Regions from separate parts of the Nesterenkonia aerolata genome, predicted to be linked through region 1. Evidence: riboswitches for the same ligand, from Rfam matches in the RefSeq annotation. Region 1 holds a riboswitch; each other region holds the start of a gene.
The links. A riboswitch is a leader RNA that binds a small molecule or an ion and turns the genes downstream of it on or off. The one in region 1 is predicted to bind S-adenosylmethionine.

Region 1 (4,270 bases):
GGTCAGTGCCCGCGGTCGCTGCTACGGTCGCGCCCTCGAGATCGCTGACGGTCTCCACATCGGAGTCCGCCGTGGAGACCAGCGCCGTCCATTCTGGCTGGTCAGCGATGAGTACGGTCTTCACCGCGGAGCCATTGGCCCGGTTGAGCAGGGCTGCCGACCCGGCGGAGGAGCCGAAGTCGACAGCGCCGGCGCGCAGATTCTCATGGGCGCGGTTCGAGCCCTGGGACTGCACCCAGTTGACGTCGATCCCCTCTTCGGAGAGCTCCTCCTCCAGCCACCCCTGGTCTCGAATGATGAGGCTGAGCGGGTTATAGGTGGCCCAGTCGATATCCAGAGTGCTCAGGTCTGAGTCCTCCTCGTCCGCGGGGCCTTCCCCGTCGACGCAGGCGGTGGCCAACAGGGCGCTGAGCCCGAGCACTGCCGCGGTTCTGGTGCGGCGTCTGGCCGTCATCAGGTGTGTCCTCTCGCTCAACGGTGCGCTCCTTCTCCAGTGGCGCCCCCAGTAGTCTCCGCAGCGGTTTCTGCAGTGGTGTCCGCAGCGGTAGTGCCCTCGACGCCGAGGCCCTCCAACAGGGCGCCGCGCAGTGCGGCCAGGTGCGCTGAACCGCGGTCCCGGGGGCGGGGGTTGGTGATCTCCAGCAGCTGAGCCACACCGGCACCCTCGCGGTCGGTGCCGTCAGCGCCGAGCAGTAGAATCCGGTCAGCCAGGTGCAGCGCCTCATCGACGTCATGGGTCACCAGCAGAACGGTGGTGCCGGTCTCAGCGTGGATGTCCAGCAGAAGGTCCTGCATCTTCAGCCGGGTCAGGGCGTCGAGTGCGCCGAACGGTTCATCGAGCAGCAGTACTCCGGGGCGCCGGGCGAGAGCGCGAGCCAGGGAGGCGCGCTGGGCCATGCCCCCGGAGATCTCCCGTGGGCGCAGGTCAGCCCGTTCCGCCAGGCCGACGAGCCGCAGCAGCTCGTCGACGCGCTCGCGGCCCTGAGCCTTCGGGGTGCCGCGGGGCAGACCAAGAGCCACGTTGGCGCGCACTGTGCGCCAGGGCAGCAGACGAGGTTCCTGGAACCCGACCGCGGTGCGCTCGTCGTAGCGGCTCACCGCCTGCCCGGCGATCTGAGCCTGACCGGTGAAGCCGGTGTCGAGCCCGGCCACGGCCCGCAGCAGGGTGGACTTCCCGCAGCCCGAGGCTCCGAGGACGGCGAGGATCTCACCGGGGCGGATGTCGACGTCGACGTCGCGCAGCACAGTGCGCCCGTCGAAGCGGCGGCCGAGTCCGCGCAGTGTGACTCCGAGGGACCCGCTGGTCTCAGGGGTGGAGTCGTCAGAGAAATCCGCAGCGGAGCCTGCGGCGGCACGGTCGGTGTAGGTCAGCGTGGACGAACCCATAGAGCACTCACTCCCATCGGTCCTGGCGGTAGCACCTTTCCCGGCCCTCACCTGTTCGGAGCCAGGGAGGAGGGGGCGGTTGCTGCGGCGTCGTCGAGCCAGATCTCTCAGCCGCTCTGGATGGTACGGACAGCGACTCTACGCGGCTGTTCTGTGGTGCAGCAACTCGACGGGCGGTACGTCAGTCTGAAGCCTGGTGAGTGAACATTTATGACGAATATTGCGGACTCCTGCTCTGAACGTATTGACGGAAACGGTGCTGGCATGCCTAGAGTTGTCCAGCTTCGCAAACCATCCAGAGCGACCGAGAGACCCGGCTCGACGACGTCGCAGCAACCTGCCGAGCGCCTTCTTCCGCGGCTTTGATCCGCAGGCGCATCGGTCACGGTGCTACCGCCGGGACCGATGGAGGATCATGATCTCACTGCGCCATGTCACGACCACTTTCGCCGCCACTCGCGGGCGGGGGCCGGTCACCGCCGTCTATGACGTCAGCCTCGAGGTCGGCCGCGGACGCATTCAGGGCATCATCGGATTCTCCGGAGCGGGGAAGTCCACGCTGTTGCGAAACATCAACCTGCTGGAGCGTCCCAGCTCGGGTGAGGTGCAGGTGGGTGACACGGTGCTCACCGGGCTCGGTGATGAGGGCCTACGGCGTGCACGGCATCAGATCGGCATGATCTTCCAGGGCTTCAATCTGGTGAACAATCTGACCGCCGCGCAGAACGTGGAGCTTGCACTGAAATTCGCGGGGGTCAGGGACCGTGCGGTCAGGCGCCGGCGGGCCGCGGAGGCCTTGGAGATCGTCGATCTCTCCGGTAAGGCCTCCGCCTACCCGGCTCAGCTCTCGGGTGGGCAGAAGCAGCGGGTAGCGATCGCTCGGGCGCTGGCTCCGGAGCCGGAGGTGCTGCTCTGTGACGAGCCCACCTCCGCATTGGACCCCTTCACCACGGCCTCGGTGCTGCAGTACCTGGCTGATGTGAACCGTGAGTTCGGCATCACTGTGGTGATCGTGACCCATGAGATGGAGGTCATCAAGGCGCTGGCCGATGATGTCGCGGTCATGGAGGACGGCAGAGTAGTGGAACGCTTCGGCGCGCAGGATCTGCTGTCGGGGTCCTTCGACCCGGCCACCAGCATCGGCCGTTATCTGGTCAGCGACGGGATCTCTGTGGACCGCAGGCCCGCCACCGATGTCGAGTCCACCGCGCAGTCAGAGGCTCTGCTGGAGGTGGTGCGCTGATGGAACGCATCGTGGAACTGCGCGGTGAGCTCCTCGTCGCGATGCTGCAGACCTTCGCGATGGTCGGTGTGGCCATTCCGCTGGCGGTGCTCATCGGCACGCCGATCGGGATCTGGCTGTTCAACCATGCGCCGGGCGGGATCGCGCCGTTGCCGAAGCGTCACGCGGTGGTCAGCGGGCTGGTCAATATGGTGCGGTCCTTTCCGTTTCTGATCCTGCTGATCGCGATTATCCCGTTCACCCGATTGCTGGTCGGCACCACAGTGGGAACGGCCGCGGCGATCGTTCCGCTGACGGTCAACGCGATCCCCTACTTCGCCCGTTTGGTGGAGCAGAACCTGACCCAGCTGGGCACCGGTGCAGTGGAGGCATCGCGTGCGATGGGTGCCACACGCGGCCAGATCATCCGCAATGTGCTGCTGGTGGACGCGAAGCCCGCCATCATCGGCTCTATCACGATCACCACGGTCAGCTTCATCTCCTATTCGGCGATGGTGGGGCTGGTCGGCGGAGGCGGAATCGGTGACTTCGCCATCCGCTACGGCTACTACCGCTATGAGACGCCGGTGATGCTGGTGGCCATCGTGCTGATGCTGCTGCTGGTGACGCTGGTGCAGTGGGGCGGGACCACGCTGTCCCGGCTCACCGATAAGCGCCTCTGAACCCGGCGCCTCGTTTTCGCTCGTTTCCTTCTCAAAGGGAGATCCCCTATGTCTTCTGCTGCCTTTTCCGCCCCTTCTGCCGGGGATTCTGTACCCCGCCACGCGCGGCGTCACATCTTTGCCGGTGCTGCTGCGGCGTCCGTGCTCGGTCTCACCGGATGCGGCCTGGCCGGTGATGACGACCGCACCATCACCATGATCGTCACGGAGTCTGCTCCGTTCCAGGAGCCCACGGAATTGGTCAAGGAGCAGTTGGAGGAGGACGGGTGGACGTTGGAGACGACCTATGTCACCGATATCATCCAGCCGAACCAGGCCGTCGCCCAGGGCGAGTACGACGCGAACTTCTTCCAGCACATCTCATATCTGCGGCAGTTCAACGAGGACAACGACACGGAGGTCACTCCGGCGTTCTCGGTGTATTACGCGCCCAGCGGCATCTTTTCGCTGGAGCATGACAGCGTAGATGAGATTCCAGAGGGCGCGCAGATCGCAATTCCCGTGGATACCTCCAACAACGGCCGTGCGTTGAAGATGTTAGCTGATGAGGGGCTGATCGAGGTCGATGAATCCCAGGATGTCACCGATCTCTCTCAATCAGATATCACGGACAATCCGCGGAATATCGAGTTCATCGAAGTGGATCAGCAGTCCACACCGCAGAGTCTGCCTGATGTAGACGCAGCCTTTGCCTTTGCCCGGTTAGTGGCTGAGGCTGACTATGACGTCGAAGGGACCGCGCTGATCATGGAGGATGATCCGGAGGTCGAGACGCCATACACCGTCGTGGTCGCCGCTCAGCCGGGTTTCGAGGAGACGGAGAAGGCTGAGGTGCTGCAGGAGGCGTTCCAGTCTGAGGAGGTCGAACAGTGGTACGCCGACTACCTCGGAGGAACCGTTGAGTACAGCGACGCATTCACCACGGAGAACATCGAGACGATCTGGGGTGAGTTCGCCGGATGAGTAGGCACCACGCACC
Region 2 (4,270 bases), on a different contig from region 1:
AGACCACTGCGGGTGGGGTTCGCCCCGCGGGAGTACTCATATCCCGTGTAGAAGGTGTCCACTCCGGGCTGCGTGAACGTGGAGGTCTGGTAGATGGGCGGAACCACGGCGCCGGTCAGGCCGCAGGGTTCCTGCCCGGCGTGGACCGCCGAGGTGCGGAATCCCGGGCGGACGACGTCGAGGCCGAGGTCAGGGAGCGTCGTCATGCGCGGACTCCTTCCAGGATGCGCAGTTCGTCACGGACGTCGAATCCGCTGCCCTGCTGCGCGGTCTGCCAGCCGGGCCCCTCCTGGGGCCTGTGCTCCTCCTGGGGTCTGTGCCCGAGCGCCGCCTCGAGGGAGGAGGCGAGGTCAGCCCAGATGTCCTCGACGTCCTCCCGTCCGACCGCCAACCGCACCGTCTGCTCGGTGATCGCACCGGCGGCGCGCAGCTCCTCGCTGAGCCGGCAATGCGTCATCGACGCCGGATGACAGGCCAGGGTCCGCGCATCACCGAGGTTCGCGGCGAGCTTGACCAGGGTCAGGGAGTCGAAGAACCGCTCGACGTCGGCGCGCTCCGGCAGCTCGAAGGACAGCACGGCACCGGCACCGCGGGGAAAGTCTCGCTGGGCGATGGCCGCATCCTGAGACGCGGGCAGGCTGGGATGCCGGACCGTCTCCACCGCGAGGTGCCGCTCGAGCCGCCGGGCCAGCTCCTCGGTGGAACGGCAGTGGCGCTCCATCCGGACGTCGAGGGTCTCGATGCCCTCCAGCAGCTGCTGGGCATTCCAGGGCGCCAGCGTGGGGCCGAGATCGTTGAGCAGCTGGGCGCGGATCAGGTGCAGCAGCGCACCGTGGTCCCCGTGGGCCGCCACCAGTGACCGGCCTCCGAAGCGGCGGCGGGCCGTAGTGAGCTGGAGCCAGCGCTGCGGGTCGGCCGAGGGCGTAAACCGGCCGGTGTCGACGATAGCTCCTCCCAGGACGGTACCGCCGCCGGAGAGGTACTTGGTGGCGGAATGCACCACCAGGTCGGCACCGAGCTGACCCGGACGCAGCAGGTGCGGGCTGGCCAGCGTGTTGTCCACGACCAGCGGCAGCTGGGCACTGTGGGCGATCTCTGCCAGCGCCGGGATGTCCGGGAGGTCGGCGTGTGGGTTGCCGATGGACTCCACCAGCAGCGCCCGGGTGCGGAAGGTGATCGCCTGCCGCCAGCTCTGCGGATGATGCGGGTCCACCCAGGTGACCTCGATGCCGGCTTCGGCCAGAGTGTCGTTGAGCAGGTCTGCGGTACCCCCGTAGATGCGCTCAGAGGCGACGATATGACCGGCGGAGACCCCCGGGTCGGGTTCGCCGTCGGGAGATTGCCCGGACCGGCCCGCCAGGGCCAGCAGCGTGAGGCTCAGCGCGGCCTGCCCAGAGGCTGTGGCTACCGCGCCGACGCCGCCTTCCAACGCAGCGATGCGCCGTTCGAACAGGGCCACTGTGGGATTGCCCGTCCGCGAGTAGGTCAGCCCCGGACTGCGCTGGGCGAAGCGCTCCCGGGCCTCGGCCAGAGTGGCGAACTCATAGGCCGCGCTCAGGTGCACCGGGGCCACCACGGGGGTTCCGGCCGGCTCAGCGCCGGTGCCCGCATGGATCTTCGCCGTGGCCCCGGAATCACGGTGGAGCGTGTGCTGCCCCGGCGTGTTCGGGGAGGCAGGCCCCGCTGAAGACCTCGGTGATGAATGGGATGTGGAATGCGGGTCAGCCATCACTGGACCCCCTCCTTCGAGTGGGGGCGCAGGGGCCCGTCACCAGTGTTCCGGGCCCGCCGAGAGCGCCATGCTTACCACGTGCGGTGTGCACGCAGCCGGATCGTCATCTGGGGCACCCCGCCACAGCGAGAGGGTTGCCGACCGGTCGGCCAGAGCCTTGGAGACCGGTGCTCGTGATCCTTAGACCGTCACACTACCACCGAATCATGAACATTGACAGCACATGAGGGGCAGAGTGTTCATCTCTTGGGAGCGCGATGGAGGTCAGCGGAAGAGCTGCGCGGTGGCCAGCTGCGCGCCCTCGGCCAGGCTTTCCAGCTTCGCCTGGGCGATCTGCGGATGGATGCGCCCGCCGAGGCCACAGTCGGTGGAGGCGATGACGTTCTCCCGCCCCACCCGCTCGGCGAAACGGATGATCCGCTGGGCCACCAGCTCCGGATGCTCGACGACGTTCGTCGCATGGGAGACGATGCCCGGCAGAATGACCTTCCCCTCGGGCAGCTCGACGTCGTCGAAGACGGTGAACTCATGCTCGTGCCGGACGTTGGCGGCCTCGAAGGAGTAGTACTTCGCGTCGATCTGCAGCATGAGATCCACGATGTGCCGGAACTCGATATCCGTGGTGTGGGGGCCGTGCCAGGAGCCCCAGCACAGGTGGAAGCGGACCTGTTCCTGCGGGAGGCCGCGCAGAGCGTAGTTGATGGCCTCGACGCGCAGCTGGGTGAAGCGCCGATAGTCCTCGATGCTGGGCTCCGGGGTGATCTGGTCCCAGTTCTCGGCGATCGAGGGATCGTCGATCTGCAGGATCAGCCCGGCGTCGATGATGGCCCGATACTCTTCCCGCAGCACCTCGGCCCAAGCGTAGAGGTGTGCCTCCTCGTCCCGGTAGTGCCGGTCGGCGATGCGCGCACCAGAGCCTGGCGCGATCGAGGTCATGAATCCGGTCTCCAGTCCGGCGGCGTCGAGACCGGCCCGGAAGTTCGCGATGTCTGAGGCGATCTGCTCCTGCCCCGTATAGGCCAATTCGCCCACAGTGGCGGGGAACGGGGTGGCGGTGTTGCCGGTGCCGATGCCGGATTCCGGGTCCTGATAGGCCTGCTGGAACCGCACCCAGTCCCGGCGGTTCGGGAAGCTGGTCAGCTGGATCTCACCGGGGGACGATTCGACGTTCGGCTGGCTGAAGATGTCCTCTCCGGTGACCTCCAGACCTTCCACGCGCTGGAAGATATAGGACCACCAGGCGCCGTAGTCGGTGGCTTGGCTCATCGCTTTGCCGTACTCGCCGTCGCCGGGAACCGTGATGCCTGCCGCCTGCTGCCGGGCGACGATGTCGGCGACGGCGGCGGAGAGGCGCTGCTCGAACTCCTCGGTACGGATCAGGGTGAGGCCGTCGTCGGCGAACTCCCGGGCAGCATTGGCGGCGATCAGCTCCTCGGTGCGGGGCAGCGAACCGGCATGGGTGACCAGGATCTGCTCAGTGGGGTCGGGGGTCTGCGGCATAGTGGAGCCTCCTTCGTGGCACATGTTCGGTCTATGTGATCGGCGTTGAAATTTATGTTCAACTGTTTGTCAGTTGTATCACGCCGGTGCACCGCAAGGCACCCGCCAGTCCGCCTTCCGCGAAGAACCCAGGAGCCGTCGAGGCTCGCGCCATAGACTGGGGCGCAGGAGCTGACCACACCGACGACGGCACCTCGGCGGCGAAATCCGCCGTCCGCCTCGCCGTCTCCCTGACTTCACGAGGAGGATCCCTATGGCCAAGGACTCAAGCTTCGACATCGTCTCCACTGTGGATAAGCAGGAGGTCGCCAATGCGCTGAACCAGGCGCAGAAGGAGATCGCCCAGCGCTACGACTTCAAAGGGGTCGGGGCGGAGATCGACTTCTCCGGAGAGAAGATCCTGATGCGCGCCAACTCTGAGGAGCGGGTCAAAGCGGTGGCGGACGTCTTCGGTTCGAAGCTGATCAAACGCGGGATTTCCCTGAAGGCGTTCGATTCCGGCGAACCCTACGCCTCCGGCAAGGAATACCGCATCGAGGGCCTGATCAAGGAGGGGATCGATCAGCCGACGGCGAAGAAGATCTCCAAGATCATCCGTGACGAGGGGCCCAAGTCGGTCAAGGCCACCATCCAGGGTGATGAGCTGCGCGTGACCTCGAAGTCCCGGGATAATCTGCAGTCGGTGATCGCCCTGCTCAAGGACTTCGACGACGCCGCCCTGCAGTTCGTGAACATGCGATGAGGAGGCCCCAGTGAGCCATCACAACGGACGACTACGGACCATCGGGCTGCTCTCGCTGCTCTTCGGGCTGCTGCTGGCCATCGGCGCGATCCTGGCCTACTCCTCCGGAAACTCCTTCTTCCTGGTCCTCTTCGCCGGCATCGGCCTGGTCTCAGTGGCCTACAGCTACTGGAACTCGGACAAGATCGCCCTGCGTGCGATGAAGGCCTACCCGGTCTCCCGGGAACAGGCCCCGGCGCTCTACACGATGGTCGAGGAACTCGCGCAGCGGGCCCAGCAGCCGGTGCCGCGCATCT
Region 3 (4,270 bases), on a different contig from region 1:
GTCTCCTCACCCACGGGCACGGCCACGGAGATGGCCATGCAGCGTTCACCGGCGGAGCCGTAGGCGGCGCCGATCAGGGCGTCGGCGGCCTGCTCCAGGTCGGCATCGGGCATGATCACCATGTGGTTCTTGGCGCCGCCGAAGCACTGGGCGCGCTTTCCATGGGTGGCGGCCGCGGTGTAGATGGCCTGGGCGATCGGTGTGGAGCCGACGAAGCCGACCGCTTTGATCCGCTCGTCGGCGATGAGCGTGTCCACTGCCGTCTTGTCGCCGTGGATGACGTTGAGCACGCCGGCGGGCATCCCGGCCTCGACGGCGAGCTCGGCCAGGCGCACCGGCACGGAGGGGTCACGCTCAGAAGGCTTCAGCACGAAGGTGTTGCCCGCAGCCAGGGCGACGCCGGCCTTCCACAGGGGGATCATCGCCGGAAAGTTGAACGGGGTGATGCCGGTGACCACGCCCAGGGGCTGACGCAGGGAGTGGACGTCGACCCCGCGGGCCACCTCGGAGGAGAACTCGCCCTTGAGCAGGTGGGGAGCGCCGGCGGCGAATTCGACGACTTCGACGCCGCGCTGGATGTCACCCTTGGCGTCGGGGAAGGTCTTGCCGTGCTCGTTGGAGAGCGTTTCGGCGAGCTCATCCATGTGGGTGTAGATCAGATCCACCCACTTGAGCAGGATGCGCCCGCGGCGCTGGGGGTTCATCGAGGACCAGCCGTCGAAGGCGGCCTGGCTGGAGGCGATGGCGGCGTCGACCTCGGCTTCATCGGCCAGCGGCACAGTGGCCTGTGGCGCGCCCTGGACCGGGTTGAAGACCTCTTTCGTGCGGCCCGAGGTTCCCTCGGTGCGCTGTCCGTCGATGAAGTGCGTCACCTGGTGCATAGAAGCTTCTCCTCCGCCTCGAGGCTGGAATAGTGTGTGAGCTGAGTCTCGTTGGTAATCTAGCGAGAGATTATTGGACGTGCAACTATTTCTGGAGGTCCCGCCCATGTCATCCACCGTCATCGTCTCCGGCGCCCGTACTCCCATCGGCAAGCTGCTCGGTGGTCTCTCCACTCTGCGGGCCGCTGACCTCGGCGCAGTGGCGATCAGCGGCGCTTTGGACCGCGCGGCAGTCTCCGGCAATGATGTCGACTACGTCATCATGGGGCAGGTCATCCAGGCCGGCACGGGGCAGAATGCCGCGCGCACGGCGTCGTTGGCGGCAGGGATTCCGGCCTCGGTGCCGGCGATCACCATCAATAAGGTCTGCCTCTCCGGACTCAATGCGGTGGCGACGGCCGATCAGATGATCCGGGCGGGGGAGTGCGAGATCGTCGTCGCCGGGGGGATGGAGTCGATGTCTCAGGCGCCGCATCTGCTACCGAAGTCACGGACCGGGATCACCTATGGTGACGCCACCCTGGTGGATTCCATGGCTTATGACGCGCTCTGGGACCAAGCCACGGATCAGTCCATGGGCGCGCTGACCGAATCCTGCAACAGTGGTGAACGGGCCTATACCCGTGAGCAGCAGGATGAGTTCGCGGCGGCCTCGCACCGCCGTGCCGCTGATGCGGCCCAGGCGGGCCGCTTCGACGAGGAGATCGTCGAGGTGCAGGTGCCCCAGCGTAAGGGTGAGCCGGTGCGGATCAGTGCTGACGAGGGTGTGCGGGGTGACACGACGGCGGAGTCCTTGGGACGGCTGCGTCCGGCCTTCGCCAAGGACGGTACGATCACGGCCGGTTCAGCCTCACAGATCTCCGACGGCGCCTGTGCGATGGTCGTGATGTCCAAGGAGAAGGCCGAGCAGCTCGGCGTGGAGTGGTTGGCAGAGATCGGTGCTCACGGGATGGTCGCCGGTCCCGATTCCTCCTTGCAGCTGCAGCCGGCCCGTGCCATTGCTCGCGCTTGTGAGAAGGAGGGTGTTGAGCCGGGTGCTTTGGATCTGATCGAGATCAACGAGGCGTTCGCCGCCGTCGGGTTGGCCTCTGCCGAGGAGCTGGGCGTCGAGGCCGAAAAGGTCAACGCGGACGGCGGCGCGATCGCCCTGGGGCACCCGGTCGGTATGTCCGGTGCGCGCATCCTGCTGCATCTGGCGCTGGAGCTCAAGCGCCGTGGCGGGGGCACTGGTGCGGCGGCTCTCTGCGGTGGAGGCGGCCAGGGCGACGCCCTCATCGTCCGCGTCCCCTGATACCCCCGCACCGCACGTTTATCCGAATCGCTTGCGTAATCCGGCCTCTATAAGGCACGGATTCTGCAGAGAGTTCGGATAAACGTGCAGTGGGGTGTGCCCGGGTTGCCCTGAGGGGGTTTCCCGGGCACACTGATTCCTAAGGTCAAGAGTGCCAGCGCGAAACCCCGGTTTGCTGGCCGGCAACCCTCCAGTTCGCGGTGGGGTGCCCCGGGTGACGACCTGGCCTGACCGGTCTGCGGACATTCCGCAGTACCGGTGAGGCAAGCGCGGGCCTCCACGTCAGTGCGGCCCCACGCCAGTCCATGAGATGCCACGTCCATGGGGCAGGGCCGGAGGGCTCCGCGTCGTCGGAGGTCGGGTCCTTACCCCCAGGGACCGGACCGAACGGAGACGCCACATGACTGAGAGCACGGCACAGTCTGCCCATCGCTTTGAGACCCTCCAGATCCACGCTGGTGTTGAGCCGGATCCGCACACCGGCGCCCGTGCTCTGCCTATCCAGCAGAGCACGTCCTTCGTCTTCCCCAGCACCGAGTCCGCGGCCCGGCGCTTCGGCCTGGAGGAGCTCGGTCCCATCTACTCCCGGCTGACCAACCCGACGGTGGAGGCCGTGGAGAACAAGATCGCCGCCCTCGAAGGGGGCGTGGGAGCCCTAGCGGTGGGTTCCGGGCAGGCGGCCACCACGCTGGCGCTGCTGAACATCGCTGAGGCCGGCGCCCATGTGGTGGCCTCCCCGCAGCTCTACGGCGGCACGCAGAACCTGTTCAAGCACACGCTGCCCAAGCTCGGCGTGGAGGTCAGTTTCGTCGAGGACCCCGATGACGTCGAATCCTGGCGCGCGGCCGCCAAAGAGAACACGGCGGCGTTCTTCGGAGAGGCGGTGGCCAACCCTCGCGGTGACGTCCTCGACATCGAAGCCGTGGCTTCTGCCGCGCATGAGCTGGGCGTGCCGCTGATCATCGACTCGACGCTGACCACTCCGTACCTGATCCGGCCGATCGAACACGGCGCCGACGTCGTCGTCCATTCGGCGACGAAGTTCCTGGGCGGTCACGGGACGGCCATCGCGGGGATCATCGTCGACTCCGGCCGGTTCGACTACACGCGTTACCCGGAGCGGTACCCCGGTTTCACCGAGCCCGATGAGAGTTATCACGGGTTGGTCTTCGGTCGTGATCTCGGTGCTGACGGGGCCTTCGGGGTGAACCTGTCCTACATCATGAAGGCGCGGGTCCAGCTGCTGCGTGACCTGGGGCCAGCACTGTCACCGCATAACGCCTTCGAGATCAACCTGGGGCTGGAGACGCTGAGCCTGCGCATGGAGCGCCACGTCGCCAACGCTCAGCGCGTGGCCGAACATCTCCAGGCCCACCCGGCGGTGAAGCGGGTGAACTATGCCGGTCTGGCATCCAGCCCCTGCCATGAACAGGCGCGCCGGTACCTGCCACGCGGCGTCGGCTCGGTGCTCGCCTTTGAGGTCCGCGGTGGCGCTGAGGCTGGACAGCGCCTGGTGGACGCGCTGCAGCTGCATTCCCTGGTGGCCAACGTCGGTGACGTCCGTTCTCTGGCGATCCACCCGGCCTCGACCACGCACAGCCAGCTCAGCGAGGAGGACCAGCGGGCCGCAGGAGTCTCACCGGGAATGGTGCGACTGTCCGTGGGGCTGGAGCATATCGATGACATCCTCGCGGATCTGGACCAGGCGCTCGCCGGTGCCTCGGCCGAGGACTGAGCCACTGAGCACAGCCACGCAGACCTGCCCGACGGACCTACCAGCAGAGGATTCCACAGACGATGAGCACACCGGTGCTGTCCACCACTTTGAACGACTTCGGCCACCGCCCTGCCGGAGCCCTGCAGGTGCTCGACGTCGGCGGTTACACGTTCGAGGCCGGTGGTGCGTTACCTCAGGTGGAGATCGCCTATGAGACCTGGGGGCGGCTCAATGCGGCTGGTGACAACGCGGTACTGGTGGCCCACGCGCTGACCGGTGACTCCCATGTGGCCGCCACTGAGGCGGACCCGAGCACCGGGTGGTGGGAGGAGCTGGTGGGCCCGGGAAGGCCCCTGGACACGGACCGCTGGTTCGTCATCG

Region 2: linked by a shared signal. The riboswitch ahead of RIL96_RS12060 (O-acetylhomoserine aminocarboxypropyltransferase/cysteine synthase family protein) and the one ahead of RIL96_RS05445 (methionine ABC transporter ATP-binding protein) in region 1 are both predicted to bind S-adenosylmethionine.
Region 3: linked by a shared signal. The riboswitch ahead of RIL96_RS01430 (O-acetylhomoserine aminocarboxypropyltransferase/cysteine synthase family protein) and the one ahead of RIL96_RS05445 (methionine ABC transporter ATP-binding protein) in region 1 are both predicted to bind S-adenosylmethionine.

The regions. Positions count from the first base shown of each region.
Region 1 is NZ_JAVKGR010000004.1:83,550-87,819, forward strand. It holds gene RIL96_RS05435 (aliphatic sulfonate ABC transporter substrate-binding protein) at 1-454, opposite strand, end outside; gene RIL96_RS05440 (ABC transporter ATP-binding protein) at 472-1,386, opposite strand; SAM riboswitch class I at 1,397-1,513, opposite strand; SAM riboswitch class I at 1,675-1,798, shown strand; gene RIL96_RS05445 (methionine ABC transporter ATP-binding protein) at 1,802-2,629, shown strand; gene RIL96_RS05450 (methionine ABC transporter permease) at 2,629-3,291, shown strand; gene RIL96_RS05455 (MetQ/NlpA family ABC transporter substrate-binding protein) at 3,340-4,254, shown strand.
Region 2 is NZ_JAVKGR010000021.1:3,522-7,791, forward strand. It holds gene RIL96_RS12055 (cystathionine gamma-synthase) at 1-206, opposite strand, end outside; gene RIL96_RS12060 (O-acetylhomoserine aminocarboxypropyltransferase/cysteine synthase family protein) at 203-1,729, opposite strand; SAM riboswitch class IV at 1,795-1,911, opposite strand; gene RIL96_RS12065 (cobalamin-independent methionine synthase II family protein) at 1,997-3,232, opposite strand; gene RIL96_RS12070 (YajQ family cyclic di-GMP-binding protein) at 3,486-3,974, shown strand; gene RIL96_RS12075 (M48 family metalloprotease) at 3,985-4,270, shown strand, end outside.
Region 3 is NZ_JAVKGR010000001.1:309,119-313,388, reverse strand. It holds gene RIL96_RS01440 (CoA-acylating methylmalonate-semialdehyde dehydrogenase) at 1-881, opposite strand, end outside; gene RIL96_RS01435 (acetyl-CoA C-acetyltransferase) at 988-2,172, shown strand; SAM riboswitch class IV at 2,316-2,448, shown strand; gene RIL96_RS01430 (O-acetylhomoserine aminocarboxypropyltransferase/cysteine synthase family protein) at 2,573-3,907, shown strand; gene metX (homoserine O-acetyltransferase MetX) at 3,970-4,270, shown strand, end outside.